Regions from separate parts of the Streptomyces sp. NPDC033178 genome, predicted to be linked through region 4. Evidence: riboswitches for the same ligand, from Rfam matches in the RefSeq annotation. Region 4 holds a riboswitch; each other region holds the start of a gene.
What was found. Region 4 has a riboswitch for cobalamin ahead of ACZ5VQ_RS24735 (ABC transporter substrate-binding protein). Riboswitches for the same ligand answer to the same signal wherever they lie in the genome.
Positions count from the first base shown of each region.

Region 1: it holds a riboswitch for cobalamin, as region 4 does, so the genes downstream of both, ACZ5VQ_RS15625 (cobalamin biosynthesis protein) here and ACZ5VQ_RS24735 (ABC transporter substrate-binding protein) in region 4, are expected to answer to the same signal.
Region 2: it holds a riboswitch for cobalamin, as region 4 does, so the genes downstream of both, ACZ5VQ_RS06265 (ribonucleoside-diphosphate reductase subunit alpha) here and ACZ5VQ_RS24735 (ABC transporter substrate-binding protein) in region 4, are expected to answer to the same signal.
Region 3: it holds a riboswitch for cobalamin, as region 4 does, so the genes downstream of both, metE (5-methyltetrahydropteroyltriglutamate--homocysteine S-methyltransferase) here and ACZ5VQ_RS24735 (ABC transporter substrate-binding protein) in region 4, are expected to answer to the same signal.

Region 1 covers NZ_JBVIPT010000005.1:455,268-458,468, forward strand. The annotation lists gene ACZ5VQ_RS15620 (cobyric acid synthase) at 1-403, opposite strand, end outside; gene ACZ5VQ_RS15625 (cobalamin biosynthesis protein) at 400-1,356, opposite strand; cobalamin riboswitch at 1,455-1,598, opposite strand; gene ACZ5VQ_RS15630 (hypothetical protein) at 1,721-1,942, opposite strand; gene ACZ5VQ_RS15635 (inorganic phosphate transporter) at 1,955-3,196, opposite strand.
Region 2 covers NZ_JBVIPT010000002.1:530,760-533,960, reverse strand. The annotation lists gene ACZ5VQ_RS06275 (nucleoside hydrolase) at 1-794, shown strand, start outside; gene ACZ5VQ_RS06270 (GNAT family N-acetyltransferase) at 904-1,422, shown strand; cobalamin riboswitch at 1,499-1,639, shown strand; gene ACZ5VQ_RS06265 (ribonucleoside-diphosphate reductase subunit alpha) at 1,779-3,201, shown strand, end outside.
Region 3 covers NZ_JBVIPT010000019.1:75,453-78,653, forward strand. The annotation lists gene scpA (methylmalonyl-CoA mutase) at 1-48, shown strand, start outside; gene meaB (methylmalonyl Co-A mutase-associated GTPase MeaB) at 54-1,040, shown strand; cobalamin riboswitch at 1,304-1,528, shown strand; gene metE (5-methyltetrahydropteroyltriglutamate--homocysteine S-methyltransferase) at 1,696-3,201, shown strand, end outside.
Region 4 covers NZ_JBVIPT010000010.1:92,462-95,662, forward strand. The annotation lists gene ACZ5VQ_RS24730 (TIGR03767 family metallophosphoesterase) at 1-1,464, opposite strand, end outside; cobalamin riboswitch at 1,709-1,895, shown strand; gene ACZ5VQ_RS24735 (ABC transporter substrate-binding protein) at 1,963-2,991, shown strand; gene ACZ5VQ_RS24740 (FecCD family ABC transporter permease) at 2,988-3,201, shown strand, end outside.

The DNA.
Region 1 (3,201 bases), on a different contig from region 4:
ACGTGCCCCGCAACTCGGCGAGGCACTCCAGCACGGTCCCGAGGAGCTGTTCCTGACGCCCGCCGTGATAGCCGCGGGCGCTCATCTCCCCGACGGGCCTGCCCATGAGGACGACCTGACTGCTCCGGTCGCTGCCCGGCTTGAGCAGTACGGGATTCATGAGCGCGGTGGGCTCCACGCGCGCGGCCTGTGCCTGCATGGCCTGCGCCCGCCCGATCTCGGCGCCCTCCCGCGTGACGAACGAATTGAGCGACATGTTCTGCGCCTTGAAGGGCGCCACCTTGACACCCTGCCGCACCAGCCACCGGCAGATCCCGGCCGTCACGACGCTCTTGCCCGCGTCGGAGGTGGTACCGGCGACGAGCAGCCCGCCACCCGTTCCCCCGCTCGTTCCCCGACTCATGACGTACGCCCCTTCGTGCGAAGGCTGTTGACGAGGAGCCGTCCGGCGACACTCACGCCGAGCGCGAGCAGGCCCACGCGCCGCGAGAGCCGCACGGCCCGCTCGATGTCCCCGACCTCCACGGCCCGCCCTTCACCGTTGAGTACGGGCCGGTGCTCGACCCTTCCCGCGTACGAGAGCGTCCCGCCCAGCCGCACGCCGAGCGCCCCGGCGAACGAGGCCTCGACGGGCCCGGCGTTGGGACTCGGGTGCTTGACGGCGTCGGCACGCCAGGCGCGTACGGCTCCGCGCGGATCGCTTCCCGTGACGGCCGCGAGGACGGCGGTGAGCCGCGCCCCGGGCCACCCCGCGACATCGTCGAGCCGCGCGGAAGCCCAGCCGTACCGCCGGTACTTGGCGGACCTGTGCCCGACCATGGCGTCGAGCGTGTTCACGGCACGGAAGCCGACGAGTCCCGGCACACCGGCCGCGGCACCCCACACGAGGGCGCCCACGACGGCGTCCGAGGTGTTCTCGGCGACGGACTCGACGACGGCCCGGGCGATCCCGTCGGCGTCCAGCGACTGCGGATCGCGCCCGCAGAGGTGGGGCAGCCGCTCCCGGGCCACCTCGATGTCCCCGGCGGCGAGCGCCCCGCCGATGGCCCGGGCCTCCCGCCCGAGCGAAGTCCCGCCGACGACGGACCAGGTGGCGGCGGCGGTCAGGGCGACGGAGGCGGCAGGAGAGGGACGCACGGAACGCCCGGCGAGCGCGGCGATCGAGGCGGCCCCGCCGACACACACGGCGGTGTGCAGAGCGCCCCACCCCCGGTGGTCCCGCCACAGCACCCGCTCCACGGCACCCGCGGCCCGTCCGAACGCGGCGACCGGATGCCCCCGGCGGGGATCGCCGAGCAGCAGGTCACCGAGGAGGCCGGCGGCGGCGCCGTACGCGAAGACGCGGTCGGCACGCATCGGTTCAGCCGACCGTCAGGTCGGGCACAACCGTCGCTGGAAAGGCAATTGGGCAGCCGCGCATGGCGATTTGTCCTCACTCAGGGTGTCCGCGCCCTGGTTCGACGAGACCGACGGCGAGAGTTCCTGGCTCCCGGGGTGTCGATTCCCCGGTAACAGTGGCGGGACCGCGCCGGATTCGCACCGGCTTCCTCTCCTGCCGCCGTACATGGCTCCGGCAGTCCACCACGCCCACGAACACCCGTCAACTTGCTGTTGACCTGCGACGGGAGAGTGTGCTGAGGCCCACACACGGACACGACTCCGCCCCGCCGACCGGGGGGTCGGCGGGGCGGAGCCGCGCGGGACGGAGGTGCCGGACGCGTCAGGCGACGATCAGATAGATCCCGTACGCCACCGCCGCCGCGCAGGCGGCGAAGCAGGCGTACGCGCCCGTGACCGCGAGGGTCGCGGTGTCGCCCTGGGCGGAGGCCGACTCGCGCTTGGAGAGGCCGACGATGCCGAGGGTGAAGAGGCCCACGAGGGCGACGGTGACGATGAGGCTGACTCCGAAGACGGAGCCGAGGGCTGCCCAGTCGATCTTCATGCTGTGGGTTCCTTACACCGTGGCCGTACGGGCGGGCTCGGTGGCGTCCGGGCCCGGGATGGTGGTTTTGAGGTCGTCGGCCGCGGCGACCGTGCCCGCCGGCGGCGGGGTGACGGCGGCGATGGCGGTGGTCACGACGCCGGCGGGCTCGCCGTTGACGTCGTTCACGTTGTCGACGGTGACGGGCTGGCGGCGGGAGAGCGTCCAGATGACCGCCGAGCCCGCGATCAGCAGCGCGCCGGTGAGGACGATGCCCCAGGTGCCCTGCTTGGTGAGGAACTCGGCGCCCGCGCCGACCAGACCGGCGGCGGGAAGCGTGAGGCCCCAGGCGACGAACATCCGGGTCGCGGTCGACCAGCGGACGACGCCCCCCTTGCGGCCGAGGCCCGAGCCCATCACGGCGCCGGAGCAGGACTGGGTGGTGGAGAGCGAGAAGCCGAGGTGCGAGGAGGCCAGGATGACCGTCGCGGCACTGGTCTGGGCGGCGAAACCCTGCGGCGGCGCGAGGTCGGTGAGGCCCTTGCCCATGGTGCGGATGATGCGCCAGCCGCCCAGGTAGGTGCCGAGCGCGATGGCGATACCGGCCGAGACGATGACCCACAGGGGAGGGTTCGACCCGGGCGCGAGCACACCGCCGGTGACCAGGGCGAGCGTGATGATGCCCATGGTCTTCTGCGCGTCGTTCGTGCCGTGGGCCAGCGAGACCAGGCCCGCGGAGGTGATCTGGCCCGCGCGGTAGCCCTTGGAGGTCGCCTGTTCACCGGCCTTGTTGCTGATGCGGTACGTCAGCCGGGTGGCGAGCATCGCGGCGAGGCCGGCCACCAGCGGCGCGGCGATCGCGGGGAGCAGGACCTTGGTGACGACGGTCGAACCGTTCACCGACGACCAGCCGGCCGACATGACCGCGGCGCCGATCAGGCCGCCGAACAGTGCGTGCGAGGAGCTGGAGGGCAGACCCAGGAGCCAGGTCAGCAGATTCCACAGAATGGCGCCGACGAGCGCCGCGAAGATCACTTCGGTGCGGATGCCCTCTTCGTTGATGATGCCGCCGGAGATCGTCTTGGCGACCTCCACGGAGAGGAACGCACCGACGAGGTTCAGCACGGCGGACATGGCCACCGCCGTCTTGGGCTTCAGGGCACCGGTCGAGATGGTCGTCGCCATCGCGTTGGCTGTGTCGTGGAAACCGTTCGTGAAATCGAACACGAGAGCGGTAACGATCACGATTCCGAGGAGGAGCGTGATGTGTTCCATTTACC
Region 2 (3,201 bases), on a different contig from region 4:
TCCACCGCGGAGCGGCCCGCCCCCTCACCCGCCTCCCGTACACGGCCGCCGGCCACTTCCACGGCCCCGAGGGCCTCGGCCACGAGACACTCCCCGACTCGACCGCCGCACACCTGACGGAGTCCTCCGCACAGGCACTGCTGCGGCTCTCCCGGGAGCACGAGGGCGAGCTGACGGTGTGCGCCACCGGCCCGCTCACCAACGTGGCCATCGCGCTCCTGGAGGACCCGGCCTTCGCCCACCGAGTGAAGAAGTTCGTGTTCATGGGCGGCAACGCGCAGGTGCCCGGAAACATCACCCCGGTCGCCGAGTTCAACATGTGGGCGGACCCGGACGCCGCCGAGGTGGTGCTCTCCTCGGGCATCCCGTTCACCATGGTCGACCTGGACGCCTCGCACCGCTGGCTCTTCGGCCCCGCCGACCTCGCCGCGCTGGAGGCTGCGGGGGCGGGCACGGCGCTCGCGGCCCGGCTGCTGCGGTTCTACATCGACTCCTACCGCCGCCACGGCGGAGGCGACTCCTGCCCGCTGCACGACCCGCTCGCCGTGGGCGTGTGCGCGGACGAATCCTTCGTGACGCTCGCGGAGGGAGCCGTCGTCGTCGAGTGCGCCAGCGAACTCACCCGCGGCCAGACCGTGTTCGTCCCCGCGGCCGCCCAACGGAACTACTACACGGAGTCGCCCGCCCTGACCGCCCGCACCCGCCACACGGGCCGCGTGGCCCTCGGCCCGGGCCCACGCGACTTCACGAAGGACTTCGTCACGGCCCTGCCGCAGTGGCCGGCCGTGGGCTGAGCCCGCCCCCTCGGACGCCCCTGGCACCGGCGCGACGGCCCCGGCACCGGCACCGGTGCGCGAGAAACTCGGCGGCCCCTTGCCGTACCCCTCCGGCACACTGCCAAGCATGGACATCGTGATCAGACGGGCGAAGCCCGAGGAGTACGAGGCTGTGGGCGAGATCACCGCGCAGGCCTATCTCGGGGACGGGCTGCTCGACTTCGGGGAGAGCGACGAGTATCTGGGCGAGCTGCGGGACGTGGCGAAGCGGGCCGCCGCAGCGGACGTACTGGTGGCCGTGGTGGGGACAGGCGCGGGCGAGCGGGTCGTCGGCTGCGTGACCTTCGTCCCGTCCGGCGGTCCGATGGCCGACATCGCACGCGAGGGCGAGGCCGAGATACGGATGCTGGCGGTCGCGAAGGAGGCCCGCGGGCACGGCGCCGGAGAGGCTCTCGTGCGCGCCTGCGTCGACCGCGCCCGGGCCACGGACGGCTGCGTACGCCTCGTGCTGTCCACCCAGCGCACCATGCACAGCGCCCATCGCATCTACGGACGCCTCGGCTTCACCCGCGCCCCGGACCGCGACTGGAACCCGATCCCGGACCTCGACGACATCATGCTGCTCACCTACGAGTTGACGCTCTGACACATACCGATACACCCTCCGAAGCCGATACGACACACAACATGTGGGGGTGCTTCCCGAGCCCGGCACAAGATGTATGCTCATGCTCGTTGTCGCCGCAGGGGAATCCGGTGCAAATCCGGAACTGTCCCGCAACGGTGTACTTGTGCATGTCTGTCCCCAGGGGAGAGCCGTGCGCCTGGTCAGTCCGAGGACCTGCCGACAGCGTGCCCAGGCCACCCGGCCCGGGTGCCATGACGTCCGGGCCTCGCGGAGTGGGCCGGTGGACGCGGCGTACCGCTGCGCAGAGCGTGTACCCCCGTGTGCCCCGAACCCCTCTCCCCGCAGGCCCCGTGCCGAGCGAGGGAGAGCCCCACGTGACCATCGCGCCAGCCGATCCGGTCTCAGCGAAAGCGCCCCAGTACCAGCAGGACAGGGCCGAGGCCGACGGACCGGGAACCGTGTTGCTGCGGACCCTGACCGACCTCACCGCCGACCTTCCCGACGCCGATCCCGGCAGGGTCGCCGCCGCCGCGCTGCGCGGCCGGTCCTCCGTGGGGGCCGACGGGATCACCGCGGAGCTGCGCGAGCTGGCCACGGAGGCGGCCGCGGGCCTCATCTCCGAGGACCCCGTGTACTCGAAGCTGGCCGCCCGTCTGCTGACGATCGGCATCGCCGAGGAGGCCGCCTCGCAGGGGGTCAGGTCCTTCTCCGAGTCCGTCGCGGTCGGCCACCGCGAGGGCCTGATCGCCGACCGCACCGCCGAGTTCGTACGGACCCACGCGGCCCGTCTGGACGCGCTGATCGACCTCGAAGGGGACGACCGCTTCGGCTACTTCGGCCTGCGCACGCTGCACAGCCGGTATCTGCTGCGGCACCCGATCACGCGGTCCGTCATCGAGACGCCCCAGCACTTCATGCTGCGCGTGGCGAGCGGTCTCGCCGAGGACACCGTGCTCGATTCAAAAGCGGGGACCCGCGCCCTCGACGAAGTGGCCGCGCTGTACCGGCTGATGAGCCGCCTCGACTACCTGCCGTCCTCCCCCACGCTCTTCAACTCCGGTACGCGGCACCCCCAGATGTCGTCCTGCTACCTCCTCGACTCCCCGCTGGACGAGCTGGACTCCATCTACGACCGGTACCACCAGGTGGCCCGCCTCTCGAAGCACGCGGGCGGCATCGGCATCGCGTACTCCCGTGTCCGCTCGCGCGGTTCCCTGATCCGCGGGACGAACGGGCACTCCAACGGCATCGTCCCGTTCCTGAAGACGCTCGACGCCTCGGTCGCCGCCGTGAACCAGGGCGGCCGGCGCAAGGGCGCGGCCGCGGTCTACCTGGAGACCTGGCACTCCGACATCGAGGAGTTCCTGGAGCTGCGCGACAACACCGGTGAGGACGCCCGCCGTACGCACAACCTGAACCTCGCGCACTGGATCCCGGACGAGTTCATGCGCCGGGTGAACGAGGACCGCGTGTGGTCGCTGTTCTCGCCGTCGGACGTGCCCGAGCTGGTCGACCTGTGGGGCGAGGAGTTCGACGCCGCCTACCGCAAGGCGGAGGACCAGGGGCTCGCCAAGAAGACCATCCCGGCCCGCGATCTGTACGGCCGCATGATGCGCACCCTCGCGCAGACCGGCAACGGCTGGATGACCTTCAAGGACGCCGCCAACCGCACGGCCAACCAGACCGCGCTGCCCGGCCACACGGTCCACTCCTCCAACCTCTGCACGGAGATCCTGGAGGTCACGGACGACGGCGAGACGGCGGTCTGCAACCTCGGTTCGGTCAACCTCGGCGCGT
Region 3 (3,201 bases), on a different contig from region 4:
TACGACCTGGTCGAGCGTCTGGCCACCGACCTCGGCCACGACCTCTGAGCCCCATGGCGATCGACCTCGACACCTATGTGAAGGGCGTACTCGACGGGAAGCGGGCGCTGGTGGCGCGCGCCATCACGCTCGTCGAGTCGACGAGGCCCCAACACCGGGCGATGGCACAGGAGTTGCTGACCGAGCTGCTGCCACACAGCGGGAGGGCGCGGCGGATCGGCATCAGCGGCGTCCCGGGCGTGGGCAAGTCGACGTTCATCGACGCGTTCGGCACGCTGCTCACCTCGCTCGGGTACCGGGTCGCCGTGCTCGCCGTCGACCCGTCGTCGAGCCGGACGGGCGGGTCCATCCTGGGCGACAAGACGCGCATGGAACGCCTGGCCGTCGACCCGGCGGCCTTCATTCGCCCCTCCCCCACCGCCGGGACGCTCGGCGGGGTCGCCAAGGCGACCCGGGAGTCGATCGTGGTGATGGAGGCGGCCGGTTACGACGTCGTCCTCGTCGAAACGGTCGGCGTCGGCCAGTCCGAGACCGCCGTCGCGAACATGGTCGACTCGTTCCTGCTCCTCACCCTCGCCCGGACCGGGGACCAGTTGCAGGGCATCAAGAAGGGTGTCCTGGAGCTGGCCGACGTGATCGCCGTCAACAAGGCGGACGGACCGCACGAGCGGGAAGCCCGGGGCGCGGCAAGGGAGTTGGCGGGCGCGCTGCGGTTGATGCACCCCGCAGACGCCGCCTGGACGCCACCGGTGCTGAGTTGCAGCGCCCGTGAGTCGACCGGCCTGGACACGGTCTGGGAGCGTCTCGAACAGCACCGTACGCTGCTCGACTCGACCGGCCGCCTCGCCGCCAAACGCCGTGACCAGCAGGTCGACTGGACTTGGACGATGGTGCGCGACGAACTCCTCGGCCGCCTGCACTCCGATCCCGCCGTACGCGCCCTCGGGCCCGGTCTCGAACAGCGGGTCAGGGACGGCGAGTTGACGGCCACACTCGCCGCCGAGCGCATCCTGCGGGCGTTCGGCGGCGAGACGGACTGAGCGGGACCGGGTCGGACCGGGCAGGACCGGAGTGAGCGGGACCGCGTAGGACGGGCCGCGGGTTCCCCGTGTATGCCCAGGGCTGAGGGGCCCGGCCCGTCACCGGTTGAGGGGCCGGTGGCAGTGGGGGACCGGGGCGGGCGGCGCCACAGGAGTGGGGCGGCGCCCGTCCAGTTGGCCTGGGCGGTGTCTCGTACGACCCGGTGTCTCGTACAGCCGTCCGGCATATGGGCAATGTTCCACGTCGTGAGGCCGCGACCCCTAGGCTGACCGGTGCAGCTGGTTCGCCCCGTCCGCCAGGCGGGATGCGTCGCAAGAGGGAACCCGGTGGGAATCCGGGACTGCCCCGCAGCGGTGAGCGGGAACGACCGCCGTCATACGCACTGGGCCCCGAGAAGCGGGGGCCTGGGAAGCGACGGCCAGTAGGTGTCCTCCGTACGGAGGGCGTGCTCGCGAGTCCGAAGACCTGCCATCTGCCCGTACGTGACCGATCGCGTACGGACAATCCCGGTGACCTCGTGGGCGGGTCAGGCGTACATATCCGGCGGACGACCGCGCCTTGCCGCGCGAGAGGTGTCTCTGCCGGGTTCGTCACCCCTTCGCGCCCACGTCCCGTCCCGGGATCTCAGGGAGACATCTCGCGAAGGAGAGTTCCGTGACATCGAAGTCCGCAGCCGCGGCGGCACGGGCCACCGTGTACGGCTACCCCCGTCAGGGCAGGGGCCGGGAACTGAAGAAGGCGATCGAGGGGTACTGGAAGGGCCGCGTCGACGCCGACGCCCTCCGGGCCACCGCCGCCGAACTGCGCCGCACCAACTGGCGGCAGCTGGCCGAGGCCGGCATCCACGAGGTGCCGACCGGCGACTTCTCGTACTACGACCATGTCCTGGACACCAGCGTCATGGTCGGCGCGATCCCCGGGCGCCACCGCGCCTCGGTCGAGGCCGACGCGCTCGACGGCTACTTCGCGATGGCCCGCGGCACCCAGGACGTGGCGCCGCTGGAGATGACGAAGTGGTTCGACACCAACTACCACTACCTGGTCCCGGAGTTGGGCCCTGACAGCGTCTTCACCGCCGATTCCGCCAAGCAGGTCGCCGAGCTCCGCGAAGCACTCGCGCTCGGTCTCACCGCCCGCCCGGTCCTCGTCGGACCCGTCACCTATCTCCTGCTCGCCAAGCCCGCGCCCGGTGTGGCCGCGGACTTCGACCCGGTGACCCTGCTGGACCGGCTGCTGCCGGTGTACGCCGAGGTCCTCTCCGATCTGCGGGCGGCGGGCGCGGAGTGGGTGCAGCTCGACGAACCGGCCCTGGTCCAGGACCGTACGCCCGCCGAACTGAACGCGGCCACGCGCGCCTACCGCGACCTCGGCGCGCTCACCGACCGTCCGAAGCTGCTGGTCGCCTCCTACTTCGACCGGCTCGGCGACGCCCTGCCGGTGCTGGCCAAGGCCCCGGTCGACGGCCTCGCCCTCGACTTCACCGAGGCGGCCGCCGGCAACCTGGACGCGCTCGCCGCCGTGGGCGGACTGCCCGGCAAGCGCCTGGTCGCGGGCGTGGTCAACGGGCGCAACATCTGGGTCAACGACCTCACCAAGTCCCTCGCCACGCTCGGCACCCTGCTGGGGCTGGCCGACCGGGTCGACGTGGCCACGTCCTGCTCACTGCTCCACGTGCCCCTCGACGCCACCGCCGAACGGGACATCGAGCCGCAGATCCTGCGCTGGCTCGCCTTCGCCCGGCAGAAGACGGCCGAGGTCGTCACCCTCGCCAGGGGGCTCGCCCAGGGGACGGGCACGATCACCGGCGAACTCGCCGCCAACCGGGCCGCCCTGGCCTCCCGCGCGAACTCGCCCATCACCCGCGACCCGGCCGTACGGGCGCGGGTCGGTGCGGTCACGGACACCGACGCCCGCCGCTCCCAGCCGTACGGCGAACGAGCCGCCGCACAGCGCGCCCACCTGAGTCTGCCCCTCCTCCCGACCACCACCATCGGCTCCTTCCCGCAGACCGCCGAACTGCGCGTCGCCCGCGCCGACCTGCGCGCCGGGCGCATCGACACGGCCGGCTACGAGGAGCGCATCAAGGCCGAGATCCAGGAGGTGATCTCCTTCCAGGAGAAGACCGGCCTGGACGTCCTCGTGCACGGCGAGGCCGAACGC
Region 4 (3,201 bases):
CGGGCTGTGGTGGTGGCTGAAGACCAGGACGTGGGCGTCGTCGGCCCCGGCGTTGCGTACGAGACGGCCGTCGGCGTCGTAGGACCGGGAGCTGTGCGCGGCCAGCGTCCGCTCCAGCCAGCGGAGTTGATCGGTGCCCAGCGAGCCCTCGTAGTGGCCGCTGCGGTACGTCGTGTCGATGCTGATGCCGATGACGTTCTCGGCCACCCGGAAGGTGTAGTACATCCGGTCGCCGTCGAGGTTGTTCTCCGTGTAGCCGTGGCCGACCGGGCCCGCGCCGGTGCGCGCGGGGTCGAGATGCGCGGCCAGGTAGTCGTGCGGGGTGCACGGGCGGCGCCGTTCGTCGGCCGTCACGGTCCGCGCCGAGGCCGTGTGCCGCTTCAGGATCGCCGTGAGCACCTCGCTCTTGGGGTCGTCGCCGGAGTTCAGCGCCTTCGCGTAGGCGGCCGCGTCCGTGTCCGGGACCGACAGCAGCTTGCGGGAGCCGACGGCGAAGTCGCCCAGCGCGGGTGACAGACAGCCGCCGGGTATGTCGTCGTGGTTGCCGACCGTGGAGTACCAGGGGATGTCGAGCCCCGGGCTGGTCACGGGCCGTATCGCGGCGTCGAGGAAGCCGGGGATGCGGGGCAGCCCGCGCCGCTTGTCGAGGTCGCGCAGGGCCGCGTCGTCCGGATGCCAGTAGAGGGGCAGGCCGGAGTTCTGGACGCCTTCGTACGCCGACGGATCCCCGGTGTTGGGCGTGATCCTGCCGCCGCTCATCAGCGTGAGGAACCACTCCAGTTCGATCGCGGAGTTGTTGTCGATGTTGTCGCCCGTCGTCATCACGAACGAGGGCGCGAGACCGGTGTACGGACCCTCGCCGAGCGCGTTCACCTGCTCCACGAGCGCCACCGCCCCCGCCACCGTCAGCGCCTCCTGAGCTCGCCACGCGGCAGGCTTGCGCGACCGCAGGAACTCGGTGCGCAGCGGGTTCTGCACGTCGGTGAGGTGGAGGTCGGTGAACTGCACGAAGCACGCGAGGGGTGTACGCCGGTCCTGGCGGCCGGTGGCGGCAGGCGCAAGGTCTCCGCGTACGACCACGGGCCAGCCGGGGCCCGGGACGAGCCGTCGGTAGGTGCCGGCGTGCGCGCGGCCTCCGAGGCGGGCCGTCGTCTCCAGGGTGGTCGTCGCGTACGGGGCCGCGCGTCGCGGCGTCGGCCGTCGGGTGGCGGGGGCCGGCTGCGGGGCCGCACTCTCCGACGCGGGCTGCACGGAGGGGGCCGGGCGCTGCCGTGGGAGGACGGCCGCCGCTCCTCCGGTCGCTCCCGCCGCGACGGCACCGGACGCGAGCAGAAAGCGGCGACGGTTGATCGAGGATGCGGGCGAGGACGAGGACGAGGACGGGGGCGGTGACGGTGACGGGGAAGCGGGTGTGGACGAGGGCGGGGGAGTGGGTGCGGTACCCGCCATTTCGATCCCGGTCATGGGGTGGCCCTCCGGTGCCTCCGAGAGACTCAGCTAGCGGAACCACTCATTCAGGCCGCGGGGGCAGGGCTGTGGGCAGGGGTGTGGCGTAGCCGTGAACACCGCCGGAACAGGTGGAGCGGCTGCTGGGCCCCGCCCTGCCGGTCCGTCCGCCCATCCGTTCGCCGATCTGTCCGCCAGTCTGTCCGCCAGTCTGTCCGCCAGTCTGTCCGCCGGTCCGTCCGCCGGTCCGCGAGACCCGCCGTGATAGCTTGCCGAGGCCAGTCGAACCCATGTACGTGGGTCAGGGAATCCGGTGGGAATCCGGAGCTGACGCGCAGCGGTGAGGGTGACGGGCGTGGCATCGGCCACTGGACCGGCATGACGGTCCGGGAAGGCGCCTCGTCCGGGTGACCCCGAGTCCGAAGACCTGCTGGCGGCCTCCGCGGTCACGCGCCGACGGGGGAGCACCGTACGACCGGGCTCCGCGTTCGAGCCCTCGACGCCTGAGGAACTCCCGTGCCCGTAGCACGTCTTGCTGCCCGTCCCGCTGCCCTGGTCCTGTCCGGGGCTCTCCTGCTGACCGGCTGCGGTTCGGGGGACTCGTCGTCCGACACGGACTCGGGGGCCGCCGTCACCCTCGACAACTGCGGCGAGACCGTACGCGTCGAGTCTCCGCCCGAGCGGGCCGTGTCCCTCAACCAGGGCACCACCGAGATCATGCTCTCGCTCGGCCTCGCCGACCGCATGGCCGGCACCGCCACCTGGACCGACCCGGTGATGAAGGGCCTGGAGAAGGCGAACGCGAAGGTGGAGCGGATCGCCGACAACAACCCCTCCTTCGAACGGGTCCTGGACGCCGACCCCGACTTCGTCGCTGCCTCGTTCGTGTCGACACTCGGCAAGGGCGGCGTGGCCACCCGGGAGCAGTTCGAGAAGCTCGGCGTGCCCGCCTACGTCTCGCCCTCCGACTGCGTCGGCAAGGACAACGACTCGGGCGGCGACGGCGCGCGGAAGAAGGCCCTCGGCATCGACGCCGTCTACGGCGAAGTGCGCGACCTGGCCCAGGTGTTCGGCGTCGAGAAGCGGGGCGAGCAGCTCGTCGCAGACCTCAAGCGGCGGACGAAGAAGGCCACTTCGGGGATCGACGCCTCCGACGTCACCCTCCTGTACTGGTTCGCCAACTCCGACTCGCCCTACATGGCGGGCTGTTGCGGCGCTCCCGGCGTCATCACCCGGACCCTCGGCGCGAAGAACGTCTTCGACGACACGCACGAGGAGTGGCCCCAGATCAACTGGGAGACCGTCGCCGACCGCGACCCCGACGTGCTCGTCATCGGCGACCTGACGCGCAAGTCGCAGACCGCCGAGTCCGCGAAGAAGAAGATCGAGTTCCTGGAGTCCGACCCGGTCACCAAGAACATGACTGCAGTAAAGAAGAAGCGGTACGTCCTGCTCAGCGGGCAGGCGATGAACCCGACCATCCGCACGGTCGAGGGCGTCGAGCAAGTCGCCTCCGCCCTGCGGGAGTTCGGGCTCGCCGGGTGACACGGCCGCGCCTGGGACTGCTCATCGCCGCGGGCGTCGCCCTGCTCCTCCTGTCCGTCGCCGTCGCGATCACCATCGGCCCCGCGGACATCCGGGTCGGCGACGTCTGGTCCGTGGTCGCGTCCCATCTCGGCTGGGGCAGCTCGGAGTTGACCCCGATCCGGGAGGGGATCGTCTGGGAGCTGCGCTTGCCGCGCACGCTCCTGGCGG